Regions from separate parts of the Paenibacillus nitricinens genome, predicted to be linked through region 2. Evidence: a T-box and tRNA genes for the amino acid it is inferred to sense, from the RefSeq annotation. Region 2 holds a T-box; the other holds one or more tRNA genes.
What was found. A T-box is a leader RNA that pairs with one kind of tRNA and senses whether it is charged. The one in region 2 lies ahead of trpS (tryptophan--tRNA ligase), so its partner is inferred to be a tRNA-Trp.

Region 1 (11,943 bases), 160 kb from region 2:
CAAAAAAAAGAGAATTAATTTTCTCGTCAGATGTTTCAAAATGAGCATATCGCTCTTTTCAATACTAATTGGAGAGTTTGATCCTGGCTCAGGACGAACGCTGGCGGCGTGCCTAATACATGCAAGTCGAGCGGAATTACTTTGAAAGCTTGCTTTCAAAGTAATTTAGCGGCGGACGGGTGAGTAACACGTAGGCAACCTGCCCCTTAGACTGGGATAACTACCGGAAACGGTAGCTAATACCGGATAATTTCTTTTTTCTCCTGAAGAGAGAATGAAAGACGGAGCAATCTGTCACTGAGGGATGGGCCTGCGGCGCATTAGCTAGTTGGTGGGGTAACGGCCCACCAAGGCGACGATGCGTAGCCGACCTGAGAGGGTGAACGGCCACACTGGGACTGAGACACGGCCCAGACTCCTACGGGAGGCAGCAGTAGGGAATCTTCCGCAATGGACGAAAGTCTGACGGAGCAACGCCGCGTGAGTGATGAAGGTTTTCGGATCGTAAAGCTCTGTTGCCAGGGAAGAACGTCCGGTAGAGTAACTGCTATCGGAGTGACGGTACCTGAGAAGAAAGCCCCGGCTAACTACGTGCCAGCAGCCGCGGTAATACGTAGGGGGCAAGCGTTGTCCGGAATTATTGGGCGTAAAGCGCGCGCAGGCGGTCATTTAAGTCTGGTGTTTAAACCTTGGGCTCAACCTGAGGTCGCACTGGAAACTGGGTGACTTGAGTACAGAAGAGGAAAGTGGAATTCCACGTGTAGCGGTGAAATGCGTAGATATGTGGAGGAACACCAGTGGCGAAGGCGACTTTCTGGGCTGTAACTGACGCTGAGGCGCGAAAGCGTGGGGAGCAAACAGGATTAGATACCCTGGTAGTCCACGCCGTAAACGATGAGTGCTAGGTGTTAGGGGTTTCGATACCCTTGGTGCCGAAGTTAACACAGTAAGCACTCCGCCTGGGGAGTACGGTCGCAAGACTGAAACTCAAAGGAATTGACGGGGACCCGCACAAGCAGTGGAGTATGTGGTTTAATTCGAAGCAACGCGAAGAACCTTACCAGGTCTTGACATCCCTCTGAATCCACTAGAGATAGTGGCGGCCTTCGGGACAGAGGAGACAGGTGGTGCATGGTTGTCGTCAGCTCGTGTCGTGAGATGTTGGGTTAAGTCCCGCAACGAGCGCAACCCTTAACTTTAGTTGCCAGCAAGTAATGTTGGGCACTCTAGAGTGACTGCCGGTGACAAACCGGAGGAAGGTGGGGATGACGTCAAATCATCATGCCCCTTATGACCTGGGCTACACACGTACTACAATGGCCGGTACAACGGGAAGCGAAGCCGCGAGGTGAAGCCAATCCCATCAAAGCCGGTCTCAGTTCGGATTGCAGGCTGCAACTCGCCTGCATGAAGTCGGAATTGCTAGTAATCGCGGATCAGCATGCCGCGGTGAATACGTTCCCGGGTCTTGTACACACCGCCCGTCACACCACGAGAGTTTACAACACCCGAAGTCGGTGGGGTAACCCGCAAGGGAGCCAGCCGCCGAAGGTGGGGTAGATGATTGGGGTGAAGTCGTAACAAGGTAGCCGTATCGGAAGGTGCGGCTGGATCACCTCCTTTCTATGGAGAATCGTTTCCTGCAATGGAGACATTCAAATCGGAAGTTAAACTTCCACAATCTCAGGTTTAGGCCTGTTACTCACTCGTTGCTCAGTTTTGAGAGTTTAAGCTCTCAAGTAAGACTTGATCCTTGAAAACTGGATACCGAAACGAATTTGCGTTTTAGAACATCTTTTAGCAACTTGTGCAAACAAGTAAATGTTATTAGTGAGATTTTTCTTAGGAAAAATCAAGGTTAAGCTAATAAGAGCACACGGAGGATGCCTAGGCGCCAGGAGCCGACGAAGGACGTGGCGAACAACGAAACTGCCTCGGGGAGCTGTAAGCAAGCTTTGATCCGGGGGTGTCCGAATGGGGAAACCCAGCTGTGGTAATTCGCAGTTACTCATCTCTGAACACATAGGAGATGTAGAGGCAGACCAGGGGAACTGAAACATCTAAGTACCCTGAGGAAGAGAAAACAATAGTGATTCCGTCAGTAGCGGCGAGCGAACGCGGAACAGCCTAAACCTAAGAGCTTGCTCTTAGGGGTTGTGGGACGTCTCACATGGAGTTACAAAGGAATATGGTAGGTGAAGAGGTCTGGAAAGGCCCGCGATAGAGGTAAAAGCCCTGTAGCCTAAACTGTGTTCTCTCCGAGACGGATCCCGAGTAGTGCGGGGCACGTGAAACCCCGTATGAATCCAGCAGGACCATCTGCTAAGGCTAAATACTACCTGGCGACCGATAGTGAAACAGTACCGTGAGGGAAAGGTGAAAAGCACCCCGGAAGGGGAGTGAAATAGAACCTGAAACCGTGTGCTTACAAAAAGTCAGAGCCCTATTAATGGGTGATGGCGTGCCTTTTGTAGAATGAACCGGCGAGTTACGTTTAACATGCAAGGTTAAGTCGAGAAGACGGAGCCGCAGCGAAAGCGAGTCTGAATAGGGCGAATGAGTATGTGGACGTAGACCCGAAACCGTGTGATCTACCCCTGTCCAGGGTGAAGGTGCGGTAACACGCACTGGAGGCCCGAACCCACGCATGTTGAAAAATGCGGGGATGAGGTGGGGGTAGCGGAGAAATTCCAATCGAACTCGGAGATAGCTGGTTCTCCCCGAAATAGCTTTAGGGCTAGCCTCGGTATAAGAGTAGTGGAGGTAGAGCACTGATTGGGTGCGGGGTCCGCAAGGATTACCAAGCTCAGTCAAACTCCGAATGCCATATACTTATTGCCGGGAGTCAGACAGTGAGTGCTAAGATCCATTGTCAAAAGGGAAACAGCCCAGACCATCAGCTAAGGTCCCCAAGTGTGTGTTAAGTGGGAAAGGATGTGGAGTTGCACAGACAACCAGGATGTTGGCTTAGAAGCAGCCACCATTGAAAGAGTGCGTAATAGCTCACTGGTCGAGTGACTCTGCGCCGAAAATGTAACGGGGCTAAACACACCACCGAAGCTATGGCTAGATACTATGTATCTGGGGTAGGGGAGCGTTGTATGTGGGTTGAAGGTGTACCGTAAGGAGCGCTGGACAGCATACAAGTGAGAATGCCGGTATGAGTAACGAAAAGATCAGTGAGAATCTGATCCGCCGAAAGCCCAAGGTTTCCTGAGGAAGGCTCGTCCGCTCAGGGTAAGTCGGGACCTAAGGCGAGGCCGAAAGGCGTAGTCGAAGGACAACAGTTTGAAATTACTGTACCACCGTAATCCGCTATGAGCGATGGGGTGACGCAGGAGGGTAGTGACGCGGACTGATGGATATGTCCGTCTAAGCAGTGAGGCTGATGTGTAGGCAAATCCGCACATCGTTAAGGCTGGGCTGTGATGGGGAGCGAAAATTACAGTAGCGAAGGTCATGATCTCACACTGCCAAGAAAAGCCTCTAGCCAGGAGAAGGTGCCCGTACCGCAAACCGACACAGGTAGGCGAGAAGAGAATTCTAAGGCGCGCGGAAGAACTCTCGTTAAGGAACTCGGCAAAATGACCCCGTAACTTCGGGAGAAGGGGTGCCCCGGTAGTGTGAATAGCACGAGGGGGCCGCAGTGAAAAGGCCCAAGCGACTGTTTAGCAAAAACACAGGTCTGTGCGAAGCCGCAAGGCGAAGTATACGGGCTGACGCCTGCCCGGTGCTGGAAGGTTAAGGGGAGTGGTTAGGGGTAACCCGAAGCTATGAACCGAAGCCCCAGTAAACGGCGGCCGTAACTATAACGGTCCTAAGGTAGCGAAATTCCTTGTCAGGTAAATTCTGACCCGCACGAATGGCGTAACGACTTGGGCGCTGTCTCAACGAGAGATCCGGTGAAATTTTAATACCTGTGAAGATGCAGGTTACCCGCGACAAGACGGAAAGACCCCATGGAGCTTTACTGCAGCTTGATATTGAATTTGGGTACGATCTGTACAGGATAGGTGGGAGCCGTAGAAATCGGAGCGCAAGCTTCGGTGGAGGCGCCGTTGGGATACCACCCTGATCGTATCTAGGTTCTAACCTAGTACCGTAATCCGGTACGGGGACCGTGTCAGGCGGGCAGTTTGACTGGGGCGGTCGCCTCCTAAAGAGTAACGGAGGCGTTCCAAGGTTCCCTCAGAATGGTTGGAAATCATTCGAAGAGTGCAAAGGCATAAGGGAGCTTGACTGCGAGACCTACAAGTCGAGCAGGGACGAAAGTCGGACTTAGTGATCCGGTGGTACCGCATGGAAGGGCCATCGCTCAACGGATAAAAGCTACCCTGGGGATAACAGGCTTATCTCCCCCAAGAGTCCACATCGACGGGGAGGTTTGGCACCTCGATGTCGGCTCATCGCATCCTGGGGCTGAAGTAGGTCCCAAGGGTTGGGCTGTTCGCCCATTAAAGCGGTACGCGAGCTGGGTTCAGAACGTCGTGAGACAGTTCGGTCCCTATCTGTCGTGGGCGCAGGAAATTTGAGAGGAGCTGTCCTTAGTACGAGAGGACCGGGATGGACGTACCGCTGGTGCATCAGTTGTTCCGCCAGGAGCATGGCTGAGTAGCTACGTACGGACGGGATAAGCGCTGAAAGCATCTAAGCGTGAAGCCCCCCTCAAGATGAGATTTCCCAATTAGTAAGACCCCTTGAAGACGACGAGGTAGATAGGTTGGAGGTGGAAGTGCAGTAATGCATGGAGCTGACCAATACTAATCGGTCGAGGGCTTATCCTATACTTAAAACGCAAATTCAATTCGGATTCAGTTTTCAGGCATCAAGCCTGGTATGAATATTCCCTGATAGCTCAGTTGGTAGAGCACTCGACTGTTAATCGAGTTGTCACAGGTTCGAGTCCTGTTCGGGGAGCCATATGGAGAGGTGTCCGAGTTTGGCCGAAGGAGCACGATTGGAAATCGTGTAGGCGCCACAAGCGTCTCGAGGGTTCGAATCCCTCTCTCTCCGCCACAAATTTTTACTTAGTATGGCCCGTTGGTCAAGGGGTTAAGACACCTCCCTTTCACGGAGGTAACATGGGTTCGAATCCCATACGGGTCACCAAATTTTCACTTGATTTTACATAGTGGACTTTGGTACAATAACAATTGTTGTTTATGGAGGCTTAGCTCAGCTGGGAGAGCATCTGCCTTACAAGCAGAGGGTCGGGGGTTCGATCCCCTCAGCCTCCACCATATTCATTTAAGAACGACGCGGGGTGGAGCAGCCCGGTAGCTCGTCGGGCTCATAACCCGAAGGCCGCAGGTTCAAATCCTGCCCCCGCAACCAATTTTCATCAAGAAATTATATCTTTTGGAACCGTGGTGTAGTTGGCCTAACATGCCTGCCTGTCACGCAGGAGATCGCGAGTTCGAATCTCGTCGGTTCCGCCATTTTTACCTTGGCTCGATAGCTCAGTCGGTAGAGCAGAGGACTGAAAATCCTCGTGTCGGCGGTTCGAATCCGTCTCGAGCCACCATGATTTTCACAATAGAATGAGTGCCATGCCGGTGTAGCTCAATTGGTAGAGCAACTGACTTGTAATCAGTAGGTTGGGGGTTCAAGTCCTCTCGCCGGCACCATCCTTGGAGGATTAGCGAAGTGGCCAAACGCATCAGACTGTAAATCTGCTCACGTAAGTGTTCGGTGGTTCGAATCCATCATCCTCCACCAGTTTTAGGGGCATAGTTTAAAGGTAGAACAACGGTCTCCAAAACCGTTGGTGTGGGTTCAATTCCTGCTGCCCCTGCCAAATTCTTTCTAAAGTTTAATATGGCGATCGTGGCGAAGGGGTTAACGCACCGGATTGTGGTTCCGGCATTCGTGGGTTCGAGACCCATCGGTCGCCCCATTTACTTTAACAAAGAAGAATGGCAACGAATTTCAGTTTAATATGGCGACTGTGGCGAAGGGGTTAACGCACCGGATTGTGGTTCCGGCATTCGTGGGTTCGAGACCCATCAGTCGCCCCATTTTACTTTAAAATGTTATTGGGGATTAGCCAAGCGGTAAGGCAACGGACTTTGACTCCGTCATGCATAGGTTCAAATCCTATATCCCCAGCCATTTTATGCGGACGTGGCTCAGCGGTAGAGCATCGCCTTGCCAAGGCGAGGGTCGCGGGTTCGATTCCCGTCGTCCGCTCCATATTTTACATGGCGCCATAGCCAAGTGGTAAGGCAAAGCTCTGCAAAAGCTTTATCCCCAGTTCAAATCTGGGTGGCGCCTCCATTAAGTTCATATGTGCCGGCGTGGCGGAATGGCAGACGCGCTCGACTCAAAATCGAGAGGGAAACCGTGGAGGTTCGAGTCCTCTCGCCGGTATATCAAAAAGGTTTGTAAAGTCGCTTGTATAAGCAACTTTACAAACCTTTTTTCTTTGTCTTTGAGCTTTTATTCTTAAGCCGTTGAATTAGAGGCGTCTCTAATTCAACGGCCTTTTTGTGTGGAGTGTTGTTTTATTGACTGCTTAGGCGGAATGCTCGTGGAGTGAGACCAATTTCACGTTTAAACATATTGCAAAATTGGGCGTCATTCACAAACCCAGCAGCAGCTGATACTTCAGAGATATGCATTTGGGTATGTTGCAAGAGAGACTTTGCATAATCCAGACGTTTCAATAGTAGATAGCGTAGAGGTGAAGCACCGAATCGCTCTTTAAATAAATGGCGGAAACGATCATAGCTGTATCCAGACATCTCAGAAAGTGTTGCGACCGATAGCTTATGGCGGTAATGCTCATTCATATAGTTTAGAACATATTGGACTCTGTCTTCCGTTGGCGATTGAAATCCAGATGCGCTAAGAAGCCGTATCAGATGAACAGTGATTTCGCTCATTTGCAGGTTCAATAGTTCAGAGAATCCATCTTGTTTGCGCGTAAACTCTGCTTTCATTCGAAGCAAGATCTCTAGAACAGTATGGTCTTTATCATCTTCATATACGCCTTGCAAATTCTCCATATTTGGGTGATTTGAATGGAAGCCTACAAATAGTATAGTAGCATCCTCGCGATGATTCTCGTCATGTTTATGATTGGGTGGTATCAGCGCGAATGAAGAAGAACGAAAATGATAACTTCGCGAACCTACATTAGTAGTTCCTAATCCGTTTAAATAATAGACTAGTTCATAACATTCATGCTGGTGTGGTGGAATATAGGTATTAACCTCATGTGCTGCATTTACAATATATAGAACACGATCCATGATGACCCTCCATTAATTATGTTTTAGCCGAATCGTACAAAAATATGACCGAAATCATATAATTATTTTCATTAATATTTGATATGATCGTATCAATAAATCCGGAAATTAGCAACCTGACTGGCCATCTCGTTCGGGAATTAGTCGGATTATTTGTGAAAATGATAATTTTATCTCTATTTTAGAGTCTATTCGTTAAAATCATTGAATTATTAACAATGTAACCTGCAATATGAGAGTTTCCATCTAAATCGTGAAACATGCAATGGACTAAGAAGGAGAATCTCTCAAATTACTAACCAACTATAAATAGGGGGAATAGAAAAGTGAAAAAGAAAGTTCTTTCTTTGTTGTTACTAGTAGTAATGGTAATGGTCACAGCCTGTGGAAATAATACGTCGAGTAATGGGTCTTCCACGGATGCAGGATCTAATGCAGCTGAAGGTGGAGAACCGGGTTCAGGGGATAAACTCAAAGTTGTACTTCTGATTCCAGGTACGCTTGGGGATAAATCATTCTTTGACTCTGCGAATAGCGGTTTGCAAAAGGTTAAGGATGAACTTGGTGCAGAAACAAAGGTTGTAGAAATGGGTGTCGATAAAACGAAATGGGAGCCTACGTTTAACGATATCGCCGCTGAGGACTGGGATGTTATTATTTCTGGCGGATCAGAAATTACAGAGATGTTTAATGCAACGGCTGAATTATATCCAGACAAAAAATTCATTAACTATGATACCGATATAGATGAAGCACCAGAGAATATGTACAACATGTCTTATGCGACAAATGAAGTATCTTTTCTGGCAGGTGCTGTAGCAGCACTAGCTACTCAATCTGATATGGCTAATGCTAATCCTGAGAATGTGATCGGATTTGTAGGCGGCATGGACATTCCAGGAATTAACGCTTTCCTGGTAGGCTACATTCAGGGCGCTCAATATGTTGATCCTGAGGTGAAGGTCGCTGTATCCTATGCTGGTGATTTCGTTAACCCGGCTAAAGGTAAGGAGCTTTCGTTGATTCAATACAACTCCGGTGTAGATGTTATTTTTAACGTAGCTGGCGGTACAGGTCTTGGGATCTTTGATGCAGCTAAAGAGAAGAAGAAATACGCTATTGGCGTAGACTCCGATCAGGCGATGTTGCTTAACACAACAGATAGCGAAAAAGCAAACTTGATTGTTACTTCTTCTATTAAAAAGATTGATATGGCTATTCTGGGTGCCGTGAAGAAATTACAAGAGGGTACGCTTGAAATGGGTAAACGTGATGTGTTGAGCTTTGTAGATGATGGTGTGGGCATTGCAGAAAATGATATCTATAAAAATATCTTCCCTGCTGATCTTCAGGCTAAAGTTGAAGAAGTGAAGCAAAAGCTGATCAACAAAGAAATTACAGTAGATAATGCTATGGGAATGGAAACCTCTGAAGTAGAAGCCATTCGTAACGCAGTTAAGCCTTAAGTATAGCTATAAAGTGATAAACCTACAGTTGGAGATTCTTCTTTCAGAAGAATTCCAGCTGTATATTTTTGCAGACCTCCAAGTCGAAAGGCGTTGAGACCTATGAACAAAGCTCTGCTGGAAATGCGGGGAATTACCAAGGTGTATCCCAATGGTGTCGTTGCAAATAAAGACGTGCATTTTTCTTTACGTGAGGGAGAAATTCATGCGATTGCGGGCGAAAACGGCGCTGGTAAATCAACTTTAATGAAGATCATGTTCGGCATGGAAGAGCCTAGTGAAGGTGAAATCTTTATCAAGGGTGAAAAAGTGAAGCTGCAATCTGCTCAGGATGCCATTGATAGAGGAATTGGTATGGTCCACCAGCATTTTATGCTGGTCCCTTCTTTTACGGTAGCAGAGAACATGGTGCTGGGTATGGAGCCCCGTAAGGGGGTTGGCATCCATTATGCAGAAGCTGTACGCATGACCGAAGAGACTGCGAAGAAATACAATTTGGCAGTGGATCCAAAAGCAAAAGTGGAGGATCTCACGGTTAGTATGAAGCAAAAGGTTGAAATTCTGAAGGCGCTGCTGCGAGGTGCAAAAATCCTCGTTCTGGATGAGCCGACCGCAGTGTTGACCCCGCAGGAAACAGAGGAATTGTTCCGGGAGCTTAAGCAGTTAAGAGAGCAGGGACATACGATTGTTTTTATTTCACACAAATTGAAAGAAGTGAAAGCGATCTGCGACAGAATTACGATCATGCGTAGTGGACGTAGTGAAGGTGTTTTCCAAACGAAGGATGTCACGGAGCAAGAAATCTCACGCCTTATGGTGGGCAGAGACGTCGTGTTGAAATACGACAAGGAGATTCTGTCTATTGGCGAGCCGGTACTCACTGTGCAAGCTCTAGGTGTAAATGATGCACACGGCAAAGCGTTGCTAACAGATATCAACTTTGCAGTACGCGGGGGACAAATTATCGGGATTGCTGGTGTAGAAGGGAATGGGCAGACACAGCTCATTGAGGCTCTTACGGGTAGCCTAAGAGGGGTCTCAAGCCAAGGCTCTGTGCTAGTGAAGGGAAAAGATATTCGTGAATCGGATATTTTGGATATTCGTAAGCTAGGCGTTTCCTATATCCCAGAGGATCGGATGCATCAAGGGATAGCCAGTGATGCGAGCATAGCGGATAATCTGCTGTCTACTCAGTATCGTACAAAAGCTATGAATAAAGGTCCCTTTTTAAATGGATCACGAATTGCCAAGCTTGCAGTATCACTTGTAGAAGAATTTAAAGTCCGCTGTTCGGGACCTTCTCAGCCAATAGGAATGTTATCAGGTGGTAACATGCAGAAGGTAGTAGTGGCAAGAGAGTGTTCTACAGAACCGCAACTGCTTATTGCAGAGCAGCCGACAAGGGGCGTAGATATAGGCGCGGCGCAGTTCATACATCAAAAGCTGTTGGAGCTGCGCTCAGACGATTGCGCTATTTTGCTAGTGTCAGCAGACTTAAATGAGATCTTGGAGATCAGCGATAGTCTACTAGTGATGTATGAAGGAAAGATTGTTGCCTTTTTCGAGGAGCCTTCCAAGGTTAGTGAAGAAGAATTAGGGCTTTATATGCTAGGGATTCATCGACAGGACGAGGAGCAAATCAGGAGGGCCGTAAATCATGTTTAAAGTAAAATATTTTGAATACATTCGAACATCGGCAGTCATCGTAATTGCACTCGCTATTGCTTTTCTGATCATCTCATTGGTCAGTAATCAGCCGGTGAAGACAATTGGGATATTCCTATTTGAGCCGCTATCCAGTAAAGGCCATATCGGTAATGTGATTGAGATGGCCATTCCGCTCATGTTCACTGGATTAGCAGTTTCTTTGTTGTTCCGGGCAAATATGTTCAACTTGGGAGCTGAAGGGATTTTCTATTTCTCCGGTGTTGTGACTTCCGTGTTGGCTATTCATTTAACGCTGGACGGGTGGCTTCATCCGATCGTAGCTATTGCTGCGGGTTCTATTGTAGGAGCATTGCTCTCGGCAATACCCGGCATCCTCAAAGCCAAATGGAATGCCAATGAGCTGGTTACATCCTTGATGTTCAATAATATTTTGTTTGGAGTAGGTTTATATCTATTGAACTATCACTTACGTGATGCAAAAGCATTTGCCAATGTATCCTACAAATTCGAGAAAACGGCACTGCTGAGTAAAATGGTACCTGGCACCCGTATTCATACCGGACTTATTATCGTTATCGTGCTTATTATTGCAGCACATTTATTCCTATACAAGACTAAATGGGGATATGAGCTGCGAATGACAGGCATCAACCGGAACTTTGCACGTTATTCAGGCATGAAGACCGCGAAGGTTATTATACTGGTTCACTTGATTGCTGGTTTTATCGCGGGGATGGGGGGTTCCGTAGAAGTGCTAGGGATGTACAACCGATTCCAATGGACCTCGTTACCAGGTTATGGTTTAGATGGTGCTCTTGTAGCGATGTTAGCCAAGAATAATCCGCTATCCGTAATCGGTGCAGCATTATTCCTTGCGTATATCCGGATCGGAGCCGATATGATGGCACGTCTGTCTGATGTACCTTCAGAGATGATTTCTATTATACAGGCGATTATCATTCTTCTGATTTCAGCAGAGCAATTTCTGAAGTTCTGGAAAAATCGGATGCTCTTGAAGGAGGCGAAGGAAGCGTGAACAGCTTGTTTGATGTAATTTTTACGACTGACTTTGCGTTTTCTGTTCTTCGGGTGACGACACCGATTCTATTCGCCGCATTGGGAGCGTTAATCTCTAATAGGGCTGGTATCATCAACATTGGTATGGAAGGCATAATGCTTGTCGCGGCGTTAGCCGGTGTCATTGTAAGCAGCTACACGCATAGCGCGTGGGTAGGTTTACTCGGGGCCGTGATGTCCGGAACATTGATCGCTGGAATCTTAGCTTTTTTCACACTGAAATTCAAAACACATATCATACTCGGTGGTGTAGCTATTAATATGTTCGCCTCGGGAGGAACCGTGTTTATTCTTTATCTACTTAGTGGAGACAAGGGATCTTCTACTTCTCTGGCGAGTAAAGTGCTACCTAGTGTAGAGATTCCTTTGCTGAAGGATATTCCGGTGCTGGGGCCGATTTTATCAGGGCATCACATTTTGACCTATGTATCTATCATTGCTGTGTTTGTTGTCTACTATCTCTTAAACCGTACACCGCT
Region 2 (11,943 bases):
CCTGACGCAGGAGCAACATTCTTTTTCGGCACACCATCGAGCCCGTACTCCCAATCATAGGCGTCAAAAATTTTACGAGCCACCGGAGCAGCGCTGTTGGAGCCAAAGCCCCCTTCTGGTATAACAACCGCTACGGCCAGCTTCGGATTATCTCGCGGAGCAAAAGCAATAAATACCCCATTATCGCGGTTAATATTTTTTCTATCTGTTTTTTCAGAGGTACCTGTCTTACGTGCAAAATCATAAGGAAAATCATCAAAAGCACTAACTTTACTGCTCATCCCCTGTTTGATCTCTTTCCAGTAGGATTTGTCAAATGTTACTGTATTAAGCACTTCTCGTTTAAATTCCTTAACCAACTTCCCTTGTGCATCCGTGATCTTACTAACAAGTTGAGGCTTAATACGCACCCCTTCATTAGCAAGCGTAGAAGCATACTGGGCAAGCTGCAATGTAGTATAACTGCCCTGTTGGCCAAAAGAAGCATAGATAAGTGCGGCCTGCGAGCTGCCTGCGGCCTTAAGATCAGTATAGTTAATCTGGCCCGGTGATTCGCCTGGGAGACCACTTTTCGTTGATACTCCCAGCCCGAATTCTTTCATATATCTGTCCCAGACCTCTATGCCTTTATCCCCCGGATATTTCTTGTAAAGCTGCTTACCCACCATATCAATCATAAATACGTTAGAAGAGTCTCTAATAGCTTTAGCTGGATCTAGTGGACCATATACGTGACCCGATGAATTTCGTACGGATGATTTATTATCCTTACCGAAATAAGTAATGCCCACATCTGAATAGGTTGTTGAGGTATTAAAAAAACCTTCATTTAAACCAATTAACACACTTAATGGTTTGATCGTAGATCCCATAAACACAAGTGAACTAAAATCATGACCTGATCTACCAGATGAATTCGAAGTAATCGTACCATTTAGATGATTATTCATAATTTTATTCCAGACAGGTGTCGGTAAGGAGTCTTTGGTCCATACATTTGAATCGTAATCCGGCATGCTTGCCATGGCGACAATATTTCCAGTCTCCACTTCCATGGCTACGGCATATCCTGTTAAAGCATCTGGATGCGTCTCACCTTGAACAGCATTGGTATGCAGCCATTTAATCTGATCCAATATGGCCTGTTCTGTCTTCATCTGAATCTTCTTATTAAGGGTCATCCAAATATTATTCCCCTTTACAGGAGCAACGTTCTGTTCAACCTTCTCAGCCATATTCTGAGGAGTCACCGAAATGACCTGATAACCATTTTCTCCTCGTAGCTCTCGTTGATACTGCATTTCCAGACCATCAAACCCCACATATTCTTCTGCTTTATACATAAGTCCAGGGGGAGAATCTTTTTTCATTTCACTACGGACATTCTTATACATCGCTATATCTTCAGTCGATTTAAATGGCTTTCCAAAGCCGACTGTCTGCACCGCTACCGTATCTTTATCGTAGTGACGAACGCTCTCCTCCACGATCGTTAGCCCCGGATAATTGTCTTTATGCTCCATGAAATAGGCTATTTCCTTTGGAATTAATCCAGTCTTGATCCGTCGCGGCACATAACCTAAATACTTTTTGAAATCTAAATCTAATGAATCCAAGATATCTTGCTGCGTCAGCTTCGGTGCATTCGGATCTCCATATTTAGCAAAATCAGCTGCAAGCCTTACTGCAAGCATATCGGAGTTGTACTTCGCCTTCTCCGTAAGTGAGGTCTCACCTGTTACTTTATCTGTCGTTCTAGCTGTGTAATCTTTAGTTAATGTAAGGTAAAGCGACTCCGTAGGTGTTGAATAGGCAATCTGCTCTCCTTCGGCAGCAAAAATAATCCCACGCATCGCTGCGAGCGGAACAATTTTCGTTTCCCGGCTCGTTTCTTCTTCACTCAACAGAGCTCCCTCAGTAAACTGTAAACCTGCAAGACGTACGATAATAATACAAAAAATAAAAAAAGTGCCAAAGAAAAAAACATTCAGTCTCAGACCTACAGAATTTCTTGAAGATATCCCGTCCTTAGGCGGGGGCTGCTTACCAAACAAACTCACCAGCTTTCTCCCCTTCTACAAGCATAAACGCCTTGACTGTCCTTATAAGGACGGTAAGTGTTTATGCGAGAAATATAAGACATAAAGTATAGTGCTTATACTTTCTTATATTTGAAAATGTCTGACATCCCTTTGCCTGTGACATTACTCTTATGATGAAGGTGAGTTCTTAGCTGCTTATTGTGAGCATGCCCTCGCATTTAAGTTAGAACTGACGTTACTTGAGTTTATTGTACCACACCCCAGGAGTTCAGCGCCCTCACTCAGAGGGCGTTCTCCCTAATATGCGTTTCATCAAAATCCTTCGGATTGAACCAATCTCCGCTGCTAGCCCAAGTCGGATCCAGCGGGATCCAAGCTTGCCGATCACTTATATATACTTCATTCCAAGCATGTGCACCATACCCGCCACGCCCATCATAACCCTGACCTGTTACAACCCGAACCTGCAAGCCCTGTGAACGAGCCATCACAGCGTACAGTCGGGCATAGTCTATACATACCCCTTGCCGAGTGTCGAATGTATCCTGTGGTGTTTGTTCATGCCAGACCCTGTTTTGCAAATAATTATCAGCTTTAGCATAATCATAAGTCACGCGTGTACCTACCCAATCATAGAGAAGTCTCGCTTTTTTCTCTTCATCTTGCGCTTGTCCAACAATGTCTTCTGCTGCTCCTATAATATCCTGAGGAATTTCATGATCGATAACCTCATATTTCCTGCGAAGGATATCATTCATCTCTGCTGCAACGGTCTTCGTCAGAATAGGGAGTTTCTTCTGCACAGTCTCACCAACAATAGGTTCAAATACAGCTGCAGCGCTCTGACTATAGATTGGAGAGGACTCCACATAACGGCTAAATCCACTCTCCGGATTTAATCCAACACAGATGAAAAGAGCGAGAACAATTACCAGACTACGCATTAAACCGATAATTAATCCAACGATTGCTCCTCCCATACGGCTAACCTGCGTAATCTTTCTGTCTTTAAACTTCTTAGCACGCCGCAATTGTGGAAAAGGAACCAACATGGATAACAACCCTAAGAGCATACGGATTAACAGATAAGAAATCAGGAGTAATAACAGAAATCTAACTAGCGGTGATTCTGATAACACAGACACCGCCGTATAATAAATTTGCTGCCACTGTGTAAGCTTCGTGTCAGGAAGACTAATCCCCGACGCCCAAGTCTCTACATAGGGATTGAGGAAGGCTGCAGCTGGGATAGCTAATACCAAAGATGCTATAGTAAATAATCCTGTTCCCAGCAGCCCAAATAATCTTCCGGTAGCACTTGAGAAACCTCTGCTCCAGCCTTGCAATAGAGAGAAGACTACAACCAGCAGGAGGGCGATCGAGATGATATTAGCATCACTCACACTAGTCATCCATCCGTTTATCATATTCGCTCTCTCCTTTCAGTCGCGCGCTTGCTCGCTTGTTATATTTTTGAGCCCAAGCCTGTTATTGATGTTTGCGGGCTTCCTCGATAAATGTTTTTGTCGTATCAGTAACACTCCACTTCCCAAGACTAACACCACGGAAAGTAACCTCTACTTTATCTTCACCCGCTGCGCCCTTCACTTCAATATTCGGCGTTGTAATCGTAAAGGTCCCGTCTCCATTTGAAGTGTACTTCGCATCCTGCGCTTCTTTAAGCATAACCTCTTGCGCTTCCTTCTTTAGCGTGCTTACCGTTCCATCTGCCACCTTATTCACAGCGTTACCAATTTGGTCCATTGTAACACCACTATAGATGAACAAACCTACAACGATCACAATGACAATCGCCCATTTCAGAACGGTTTTAACCAAATTAACAACCGCAAACAGCAGGACAAGCGCAATTACAATAACTAGCCAATTTTCCCTTATAAACTGTGACCATACCTCTGGATCCATCAATCTCACAACACCCCTATCGCCTAGTTTCGTCCCAAGGATTCTCTCTTCCCATAGACATAACGCCAATATTAATTATTATACATGAATACCCATCATAATTCATGGTTCCACCCTCCGTAAAAGGTATACCTACGAGTGGAATTAAAAAAGCGGTATAAGCCCTCTCTGTCCCACGTAAAGTACAAGTAGTGCTTAAGAATTGGTTCTTCATTATTACGCCGTCCTGCATTCACTTGTGCTGTAGGTGGCTCTCGGAGGTGTTCCCCTGTGAAAACTGCGCTGTGGCTATACTTATTTCTCTTTTTGGCGTTCTTCGATTTACATGCTCAGTATCCCGTCCTTACGCCCTTTGCCATCTCTCTTGGCGCGGGACCCACCTTTATTGGCTGGATGATGGGCATGTACTCGTTGACCCACCTTCCCGGCAATCTGCTTGCAGGCGTACTCGTCGATCGTAATGGCTCCCGCCGTTACATCGTCTTCAGCCTTGTCGCAGCGGGAGCTATCCTACTGCTGCAAGCTCATGTACAGCTTCCATGGCATCTGCTAATGCTAAGAGCAGCAAGTGGATTCGTGCTCGCTTTTCTCTCTCCAGCCTGTATGACGTTACTAGCTTCTTTATCATCGGATGCCACAGAGCAGGGTAAATATATGTCAGGACATGGTATCGTTCATACGTTAGCTTCCGTTGTATCGCCTGCTGCGGGAGCTTTTATCGTAGCAAAAGCCGGCTACTCTGGTACCTTCACCACACTTGGATGGCTCCTTATCGCAACAGGAATCATGGCTTTTTTTAGTGTACCTGCACCTTCGAGACATATCTTAAAGCCGCTAAGCTCAGCGCAATCCTCATTAAAAGTTCCAGATAAACCTTCTATTCCAGCGAAAGATGACGATCAGGTATCCAAACGGTATTACCTTTTACCTTTTTTCGTTTCCTGTTCACAAGGCGTTCTCTTTTTCGAGCTCCCACTATCTCAAACAGGGAGTAATAGTATCCTTTCCACAGGTATACTCCTGTCACTCCTCAGTTTAGGTGCTTTGGTAACGCTCAGCATGCTCTTCCTGAACCGTCTATCACCAGGAGGAAGAATAGCAGCGGCATTACTGGGAATGGCTATCTGCTTCTTTGGACTCGCCTCATTCGACAGTATCCCGACTGCTGCGATTCTTTTTGTGCTCGGTGCAGCCAAAGGAGTGCTATTTCCTGCAATGGCCTCACTCTTCATTAGTCTAGGTGGTCCTGGGCGAATGGGTCGGACTTTCTCCATGCAATCGATAGCCATGTCACTTGGTGCATTCGCTGGTCCCGTGGCTGCCGGACAGCTAAGGTCCTTTGTTTCTCCTTACTTCATAGCCTTTTTAGTTCTAATGGTAGCATTGCTTCTTCTTCCACCTAAAAACACAGGGAAACTATCGAACCTTACTTCCAAATGGAAAGGGCGAGCCGCATGATTCTTGGCTTTTACGACATTTCCCGGGGAATGAAGACTTTCCTGCCGAAACAGTTGTTAAAAATGACGATCCTTCGGTAAACTATAATGAGCCTGATGCTTGGACCCATTCCCGGAGGTGATTGTCAGCTAATGTCCATAACGATTATTGTCGAAGGTAAGAACGACCGCAGCAGATTACGACGCGTGCTGGTACCGGAAGTAGAGATCCTATGTACCTTTGGTACATTAAATACACTAAAATTAGAATCCCTCCGGCAACAAGTAGGAGATGGAGAAGTATACCTTTATTTGGATAACGACAGCTCTGGCAAAAAAATACGCAGTGTGCTCCGGGATGCCTTCCCAGATGCCGATCATATTTATACTCGCCGCGGATATGCAGGTGTGGAAGGTACGCCTGATGAATACAACATCACTCAGCTCGAAAAAGCTGGATTGGAAGATTTTATCATATACCCTGAACCACTTCCATTTTAGCTGAAGCAAGTATAAGGATAATGTATAGCAGGAAACTTATACTATCGTATATAAAAAAACGCCTTTTTCGTTATCCCCCAATAAAAAGGGATTCGAAAAAGGCGTTTTTAAGATTTGATGTTCTATTCCCGAGCCAATTCCTTCAGCTGGTCGGCAAGAAATTCAGGCGTTACATTCTCCGTATCTCCTGCGTCATACAATGCACGAAGTCGATTATCTCGGTCAACTAGCGCTATACGGTTGGCATGTACGAAATTTTCTTTGGAATTCCCTGCGATTAATACTTTAAAAGAATCCGTTGCTAACTTACGAACTTCTTCCTGATCCCCCCGCAAGAAATACCATCCATCATAATTCGCCTGAAAACGGTCTGCAAAAGTCTTAATAGCTTCCCGAGTATCATTCTTCGGATCAAAAGAGATAGAAACAAACTCCGTATCTTTACCAAAACTGCCATCCTCGACCAGAATCTTCTGTGTCTGAGATAACAAAAACGTAGTTATGGGACATACATCCGGACACTGTGTAAAAAAGAAGTATACCAGCCGTGCTTTACCTTGTGTATCAGCCAGAGTAACCTGGTCTCCATTCACATTTTCAAGAGAAAAGTCCTGTACTTCTCCGATTACTGGCAATTTTTCTTTTCCTAAATTTAAAGCGTTAATTGCCAGATAACCAGCCATAATCAAAGCAAGTATTAGCAGAAGCCAAGTCCATTTATAACGCTTAAAGGTCTGCACGGACACGTATACCCTCCCTCTTCTTAACCGTGAATCGTATTTAATACAAGTACGATCAAACTAACCGTCAGGTAGTTAATGGAGAAGAGGAAGTTCTTCTTCGCCCAAACTTCATCATCCTTTGCCTTAAAACCCATCAAGGTCAATATTAACCAAGCCAAGGACAACGCTGATGAAATGATTAGAAAAAATATGCCTGCGTAATCGTAGGCGTACATTAACACTGGAATAGGCAGCAAAAGGGCTACATAAGGAATCATCTGAAATTTCGTACGTCGTGTTCCTTTAACTACAGGTAGTAATGGAAATCCTGCCGCTCTATATTCTTCTTTACGTCTAATGCCCAACGCCCAGAAGTGAGGGGGTTGCCATAGAAACAACATGGCAAAGATCAGCCAAGCGCCTAGATCAACCGTTCCTGAAACCGCAACATAACCAATTACCGGGGGCATTGCTCCAGAAATCGCACCTACAGAGGTGCTCCATGTGGATGTCCGCTTCAACCAAAGCGTGTATACTACTACGTAAACGAACATGCCAACAATTCCAAACAAACCGGCAAGCATACCTGAAAAAGCAAACAGCACGATCAAACCTGCAATACCAAGCCCAATGGCGTATAATAATACAGTGTTTGGTTTCAGTCGTCCTGTAGGAAGCCCCCGTTCACGGGTTCTTTCCATCTTCATGTCCAGATCCCGGTCGAAATAGTTATTAAAAACACAGGCCGAAGCCATAACCAGCATTGTACCGAGCAGAGTCAGAACTAATCTGCCGTAATGAACATCCCAACCCGAGGCCAACCAATATCCCGCAAACGCCGCAATAAGGTTAGATCGGATAATACCGGGTTTTGTTACAGCAATGAAATCACGCCAGCTAGCACCTTCCGGTGGAGATTTTGCAGACATGGCTGCAGAATCGGAAGAAGCTTGAAATGTTATATGATTGTCCACACCTAATGATCCTCCTTCTAAACGAAAATCTAACGTTCTAACCGAAGTATTCACTACTTCGCTGTTAACTTTATCATAACAAACCCGTGAAGACTTTGACAGTCATGGGGCAGTAAGTTCATGAATTCGACAATTACGTGACAATATTTATTTAATTTTTCTTTCAATCCCCCTAATAACCAGAGCTGTATTTGGGTAATTATTAATAGAGAACTTCCGAACAACAAAGGAGAACTGACCAATGGATACTGCTACACATTTAGTTATGGGCCTAGGCTTAGCCGGGCTTTCCTTCGTTGATCCCATCGTTGCTTCTGATCCGAAACTGGCCGGGGCTGTTATGCTGGCAACAGTGCTCGCCTCTCAGGCTCCTGATGCCGATACTGCGCTACGACTGAAGGATAATGCGTTGTATATTCGTAATCACCGAGGAATCACACATTCCCTACCCTTTCTAATTCTGTGGCCCGCCCTGATTTCCTTCGTGTTGGGGCCTTTATTTGGCTTTACTGATTTACAAGCCCTAAGCCACATCGCACTCTGGAGCTTCATTGGCGTAGGTGTTCACGTATTTTCTGATCTATTTAATACCTATGGCACTCAGGCTGCACGTCCATTCACAGAGAAATGGATTGCCTGGAACATCATCCACATTTTTGACCCGTTTATATTTGGTAGCCATATCGCAGCCATCCTTCTCTGGATCACCGGTATCGTTCCGCCGCAACCTTTATTTATTACGCTGTATGCCTGTACAATTCTTTATTATATTTGGAGAACCGTCGTTCACGCACGCCTTACGCGTAATATCAAACTCAAGGATTTACATCATAATGCCGGCGAACGTTATATTGTAATCCCTACAATTTCTCTAAAGCGCTGGAACGTAGTAAAAGTGAAAAAAGATGGTAGCTATGATGTTGGGCAGTTAGTCAATCATCGATTGGAATGGTTCAAACATGCTGTATGCTCGAATCATCCCGCTGTGGAAATATCCAAGTCGCACCCTGATATTCAGTCCTTTCTATACTTCACCTCTTATGCAGTAGCCGAAGTCGAAGAACTTCCTTCAGGATATATGGTGCGCTGGGGGGACGTACGTTATTTACATCGTAAACAATACCCATTTGTGGCTGTATTAGTGATGGACAATCAATATCGACCTTTAAATACTTATGTAGGTTGGCTTAGCAGCGAGAAGCTCGACAAACGATTTTCCATTGACCCTGGATCTTTACGATGAAACTGTAGACTTACGCAGAGATCTATTCTATAATCACAAAAAATCCCGGAGTATTATTATCATACTCCGGGATTCATTTTAGCAGACATAGAAAGGAAGGCTCTCTTAATGGGTAAAGGACTTTCACTTTGGTTCGCTTGTTCTTCTATTCTTATTCTTACTGCCGCTTCAATCGCGATCAGTTATAGCTTTTGGTTGGCACTTCTGCTCGGATTTCTCTGTGTCATGAATATCGGCTGGGGATTTATTCTTAAGGCCAAGATCAGACGCAAGCAGGAAAGCCTAAGCGCTGATTAGATTAACGGGCTGGCAGAAATCCCATCCGCTCTTTAACTCCATTCAGCGTCTCTGTGGCAACAATGCGGGCACGACCAGCACCTTCTGCAAGAATATCTGTGATCGCACCCGAGCTACGAATTTCATTATATCGTTGTTGTATAGGCTCAAGCGTAGCTACAACCACTTCAGCAAGATCCTTCTTAAAGCCGCCATACATTTGCCCTTCATAACGATCGGCGATTTGCCCCAGTGTCATTCCAGAACATTCGGAATAAATACTCATCAAATTACTGATCTCTGGTTTATTAGCCGGATCAAAAATCACTTCACGTCCTGAATCAGTCGTTGCACGGCTGATTTTTTTACGGATTATGTCCGGTGAATCTAACAGAGCAATGTAGCTGCCTGCGTTAGGACTGCTCTTGCTCATTTTTTTGGTGCCATCATCCAGAGACATTATACGTGCACCCACCTCTGGAATGTACGGCTCCGGAATGGTAAAGAATTCGCCAAAACGATTATTAAAGCGGCCAGCTAAATCACGAGTCAGTTCCAAATGTTGTTTCTGATCTTCTCCAACTGGTACAAGATCCGCATTATAAACAAGAATATCTGCTGCCATCAAGGAAGGATAGACGAATAAACCAGCGCCAACAGAATCTTTACCTGATGATTTATCTTTAAACTGGGTCATACGCTCCAGCTCGCCCATTGCTGTAAGTGTCGTCATGATCCAGCCCAGTTCAGCGTGTTGTGGCACATGAGACTGCATATAGACATTAGAACGTGCAGGATCAATTCCTGCTGCAATAAAGAGGGCCGCTACGGACTCTGACTGTTCACGCAGTGCCGCAGGATCTTGTGCTACAGTGATTGCATGCATATCGACTACCATAAAGAAACATTGATGATCCTCTTGCAGCTTCACAAAATTTTTCAGTGCTCCAATGTAGTTCCCCAGTGTAAGTGAACCGCTCGGCTGAATACCTGACATTACTTTTTTCATAATATAGACCTCCGTTTGATTTCGTTTCTAAGTTTCCGAGAACGCAAAAAAAGCCTCATCCGCAAGGGACGTGAGACCGTGGTGCCACCCTTATTCGCTGCTTAATCTTGTTTGGACAAGAAAAAAACAGCCTTAGTCTTCCGTTAACGGGGAAGATCCGGCCGGTCTACTAGGGCATCTAGCTCCCGTTCAAGCTCGGCGCTCAGGGGTCCATTCATCAGGTTTGTCCTACCGGTTCGCATCAACCACCGGCTTTCTGAAGGTGCAATGCCTGCCTACTTGTCCCCGTCATCACATTATCATCATGAATTAATGCCTTCATCATAGAACCATAAAGAGAAGTTGTCAAATCACTTAACCACTACCGTATAAATCTGTTATGATAAGGTTATCCATGTTCTATTCGATTACAGTTACGATAAAGGAGCATATCTCATGAAACAGGTGACCAAAGGGCAGTGGGGCGGTTATGATACTTATATTTTGCACAGCCGTGAACTGGAAGTCACGCTTTTGCCGCGACTAGGAAATAACGTGATTTCATTGTTTGATGTAAAGAAACAACGAGAAATTCTACGGCGCCCTGATGAAAGCGATCAAGCTTTCTTTATGCAAAAACCTTACCATTTTGGCATGCCGCTATTAATTCCACCCGGAAGAATTCGTAAGGGCCAATTTCAGTTCGAGGGTACAAGTTATCAATTTGACCAGAACACCGCTAATGACAATCATATTCATGGTCTACACCGAACTCAGGCCTGGTGTGTCAGCGATATTGAAGAAGATGAGGATGGTTGCGCGGTCACTACTGAATTTCTAACGGAAGATGATCCCCACTGGATGGAGCAATTTCCTATCCCGCTTAAATTCGAAATGACGTTTAGGCTTCAGGAAGCCCGATTTACCCAAACTTTAAAGGTTACAAATCTTGGAGATCACCGAATTCCTTTTGGAATCGGTTATCACACCTGGTTTATGATTGATGGAGAACCTGAGCGCTGGAATCTTAAGCTCCCGGTAAATAGTATTTATGAACTGAATGATGAATTGCTCCCTAGCGGCAATCTAATTCCACTTGGTGATCTGGAAGCCTTGAACACCGGAATGAACATGCAGGGAACTAATTTTGATACTGCTCTACGTATTGGAGAAAAACAACCTGTAGAAGCCTTATTATTACGCGATGATGGTTATGGCCTTCGTTATACTGCTGACGAGAATCTATTCCGTCACTGGGTGCTATATACCAAAGGACCCGCCGAACAATTTCTGTGCATTGAGCCCTATACTTGGCTCGCGAATGCACCGAATGTATCCGAGGATGCTTCCTTCACAGGTCTTTTAACGATAGAACCTGGTCAGAGTCAGAATCTATCCACCGTGCTGGAAATGATCTATCCTGAGATTTAAAGCACATATACACTATATCGGTCTTGCCTTGCGATTACGTAAGGGAAGACCGATTTTTTTGTATAATCCCTAGCAATAAAGGATTCCTATCCTCACTTTTATTTCACTAATAATTACCATCCTTAAAACCTTTCGAAGTGATGCATGAATTAACCTCTTAGCGCTCATACTATCTTCACAACGGGCGAAGGAGGTGACACACATGGGTCAAGCAGGTCAAGGTCGTAGCAGCCGTTCCAATAACCTGGTCGTTCCTCAAGCAACTGCAGCATTGCAACAGTTGAAATATGAAGCAGCACAGGAGCTTGGAGTAACGATCCCAGCTGACGGTTATTACGGGAACTACACTTCTCGCGAAACTGGTTCTCTGGGCGGTTACATCACTAAACGTCTAGTACAACTGG

Region 1: it has a tRNA-Trp gene. The T-box ahead of trpS (tryptophan--tRNA ligase) is inferred to sense a tRNA for this amino acid. The anticodon was not compared.

The regions. Positions count from the first base shown of each region.
Region 1 covers NZ_CP183948.1:5,883,386-5,895,328, reverse strand. The annotation lists rRNA gene ACN6KS_RS26200 (16S ribosomal RNA) at 66-1,623, shown strand; rRNA gene ACN6KS_RS26195 (23S ribosomal RNA) at 1,857-4,784, shown strand; tRNA gene ACN6KS_RS26190 (tRNA-Asn) at 4,845-4,920, shown strand; tRNA gene ACN6KS_RS26185 (tRNA-Ser) at 4,924-5,016, shown strand; tRNA gene ACN6KS_RS26180 (tRNA-Glu) at 5,035-5,109, shown strand; tRNA gene ACN6KS_RS26175 (tRNA-Val) at 5,165-5,240, shown strand; tRNA gene ACN6KS_RS26170 (tRNA-Met) at 5,258-5,334, shown strand; tRNA gene ACN6KS_RS26165 (tRNA-Asp) at 5,361-5,438, shown strand; tRNA gene ACN6KS_RS26160 (tRNA-Phe) at 5,449-5,524, shown strand; tRNA gene ACN6KS_RS26155 (tRNA-Thr) at 5,552-5,627, shown strand; tRNA gene ACN6KS_RS26150 (tRNA-Tyr) at 5,633-5,718, shown strand; tRNA gene ACN6KS_RS26145 (tRNA-Trp) at 5,724-5,797, shown strand; tRNA gene ACN6KS_RS26140 (tRNA-His) at 5,821-5,896, shown strand; tRNA gene ACN6KS_RS26135 (tRNA-His) at 5,942-6,017, shown strand; tRNA gene ACN6KS_RS26130 (tRNA-Gln) at 6,037-6,111, shown strand; tRNA gene ACN6KS_RS26125 (tRNA-Gly) at 6,118-6,192, shown strand; tRNA gene ACN6KS_RS26120 (tRNA-Cys) at 6,203-6,276, shown strand; tRNA gene ACN6KS_RS26115 (tRNA-Leu) at 6,291-6,369, shown strand; gene ACN6KS_RS26110 (AraC family transcriptional regulator) at 6,504-7,253, opposite strand; gene ACN6KS_RS26105 (BMP family ABC transporter substrate-binding protein) at 7,580-8,719, shown strand; gene ACN6KS_RS26100 (ABC transporter ATP-binding protein) at 8,822-10,384, shown strand; gene ACN6KS_RS26095 (ABC transporter permease) at 10,377-11,423, shown strand; gene ACN6KS_RS26090 (ABC transporter permease) at 11,420-11,943, shown strand, end outside.
Region 2 covers NZ_CP183948.1:5,726,919-5,738,861, forward strand. The annotation lists gene ACN6KS_RS25525 (peptidoglycan D,D-transpeptidase FtsI family protein) at 1-2,060, opposite strand, end outside; gene ACN6KS_RS25530 (transglutaminase domain-containing protein) at 2,324-3,469, opposite strand; gene ACN6KS_RS25535 (hypothetical protein) at 3,531-3,968, opposite strand; gene ACN6KS_RS25540 (MFS transporter) at 4,239-5,426, shown strand; gene ACN6KS_RS25545 (DNA primase) at 5,558-5,905, shown strand; gene ACN6KS_RS25550 (SCO family protein) at 6,028-6,651, opposite strand; gene cyoE (heme o synthase) at 6,669-7,601, opposite strand; gene ACN6KS_RS25560 (metal-dependent hydrolase) at 7,843-8,844, shown strand; gene ACN6KS_RS25565 (hypothetical protein) at 8,953-9,141, shown strand; gene trpS (tryptophan--tRNA ligase) at 9,143-10,129, opposite strand; T-box leader at 10,191-10,430, opposite strand; gene ACN6KS_RS25575 (aldose 1-epimerase) at 10,565-11,539, shown strand; gene ACN6KS_RS25580 (alpha/beta-type small acid-soluble spore protein) at 11,742-11,943, shown strand, end outside.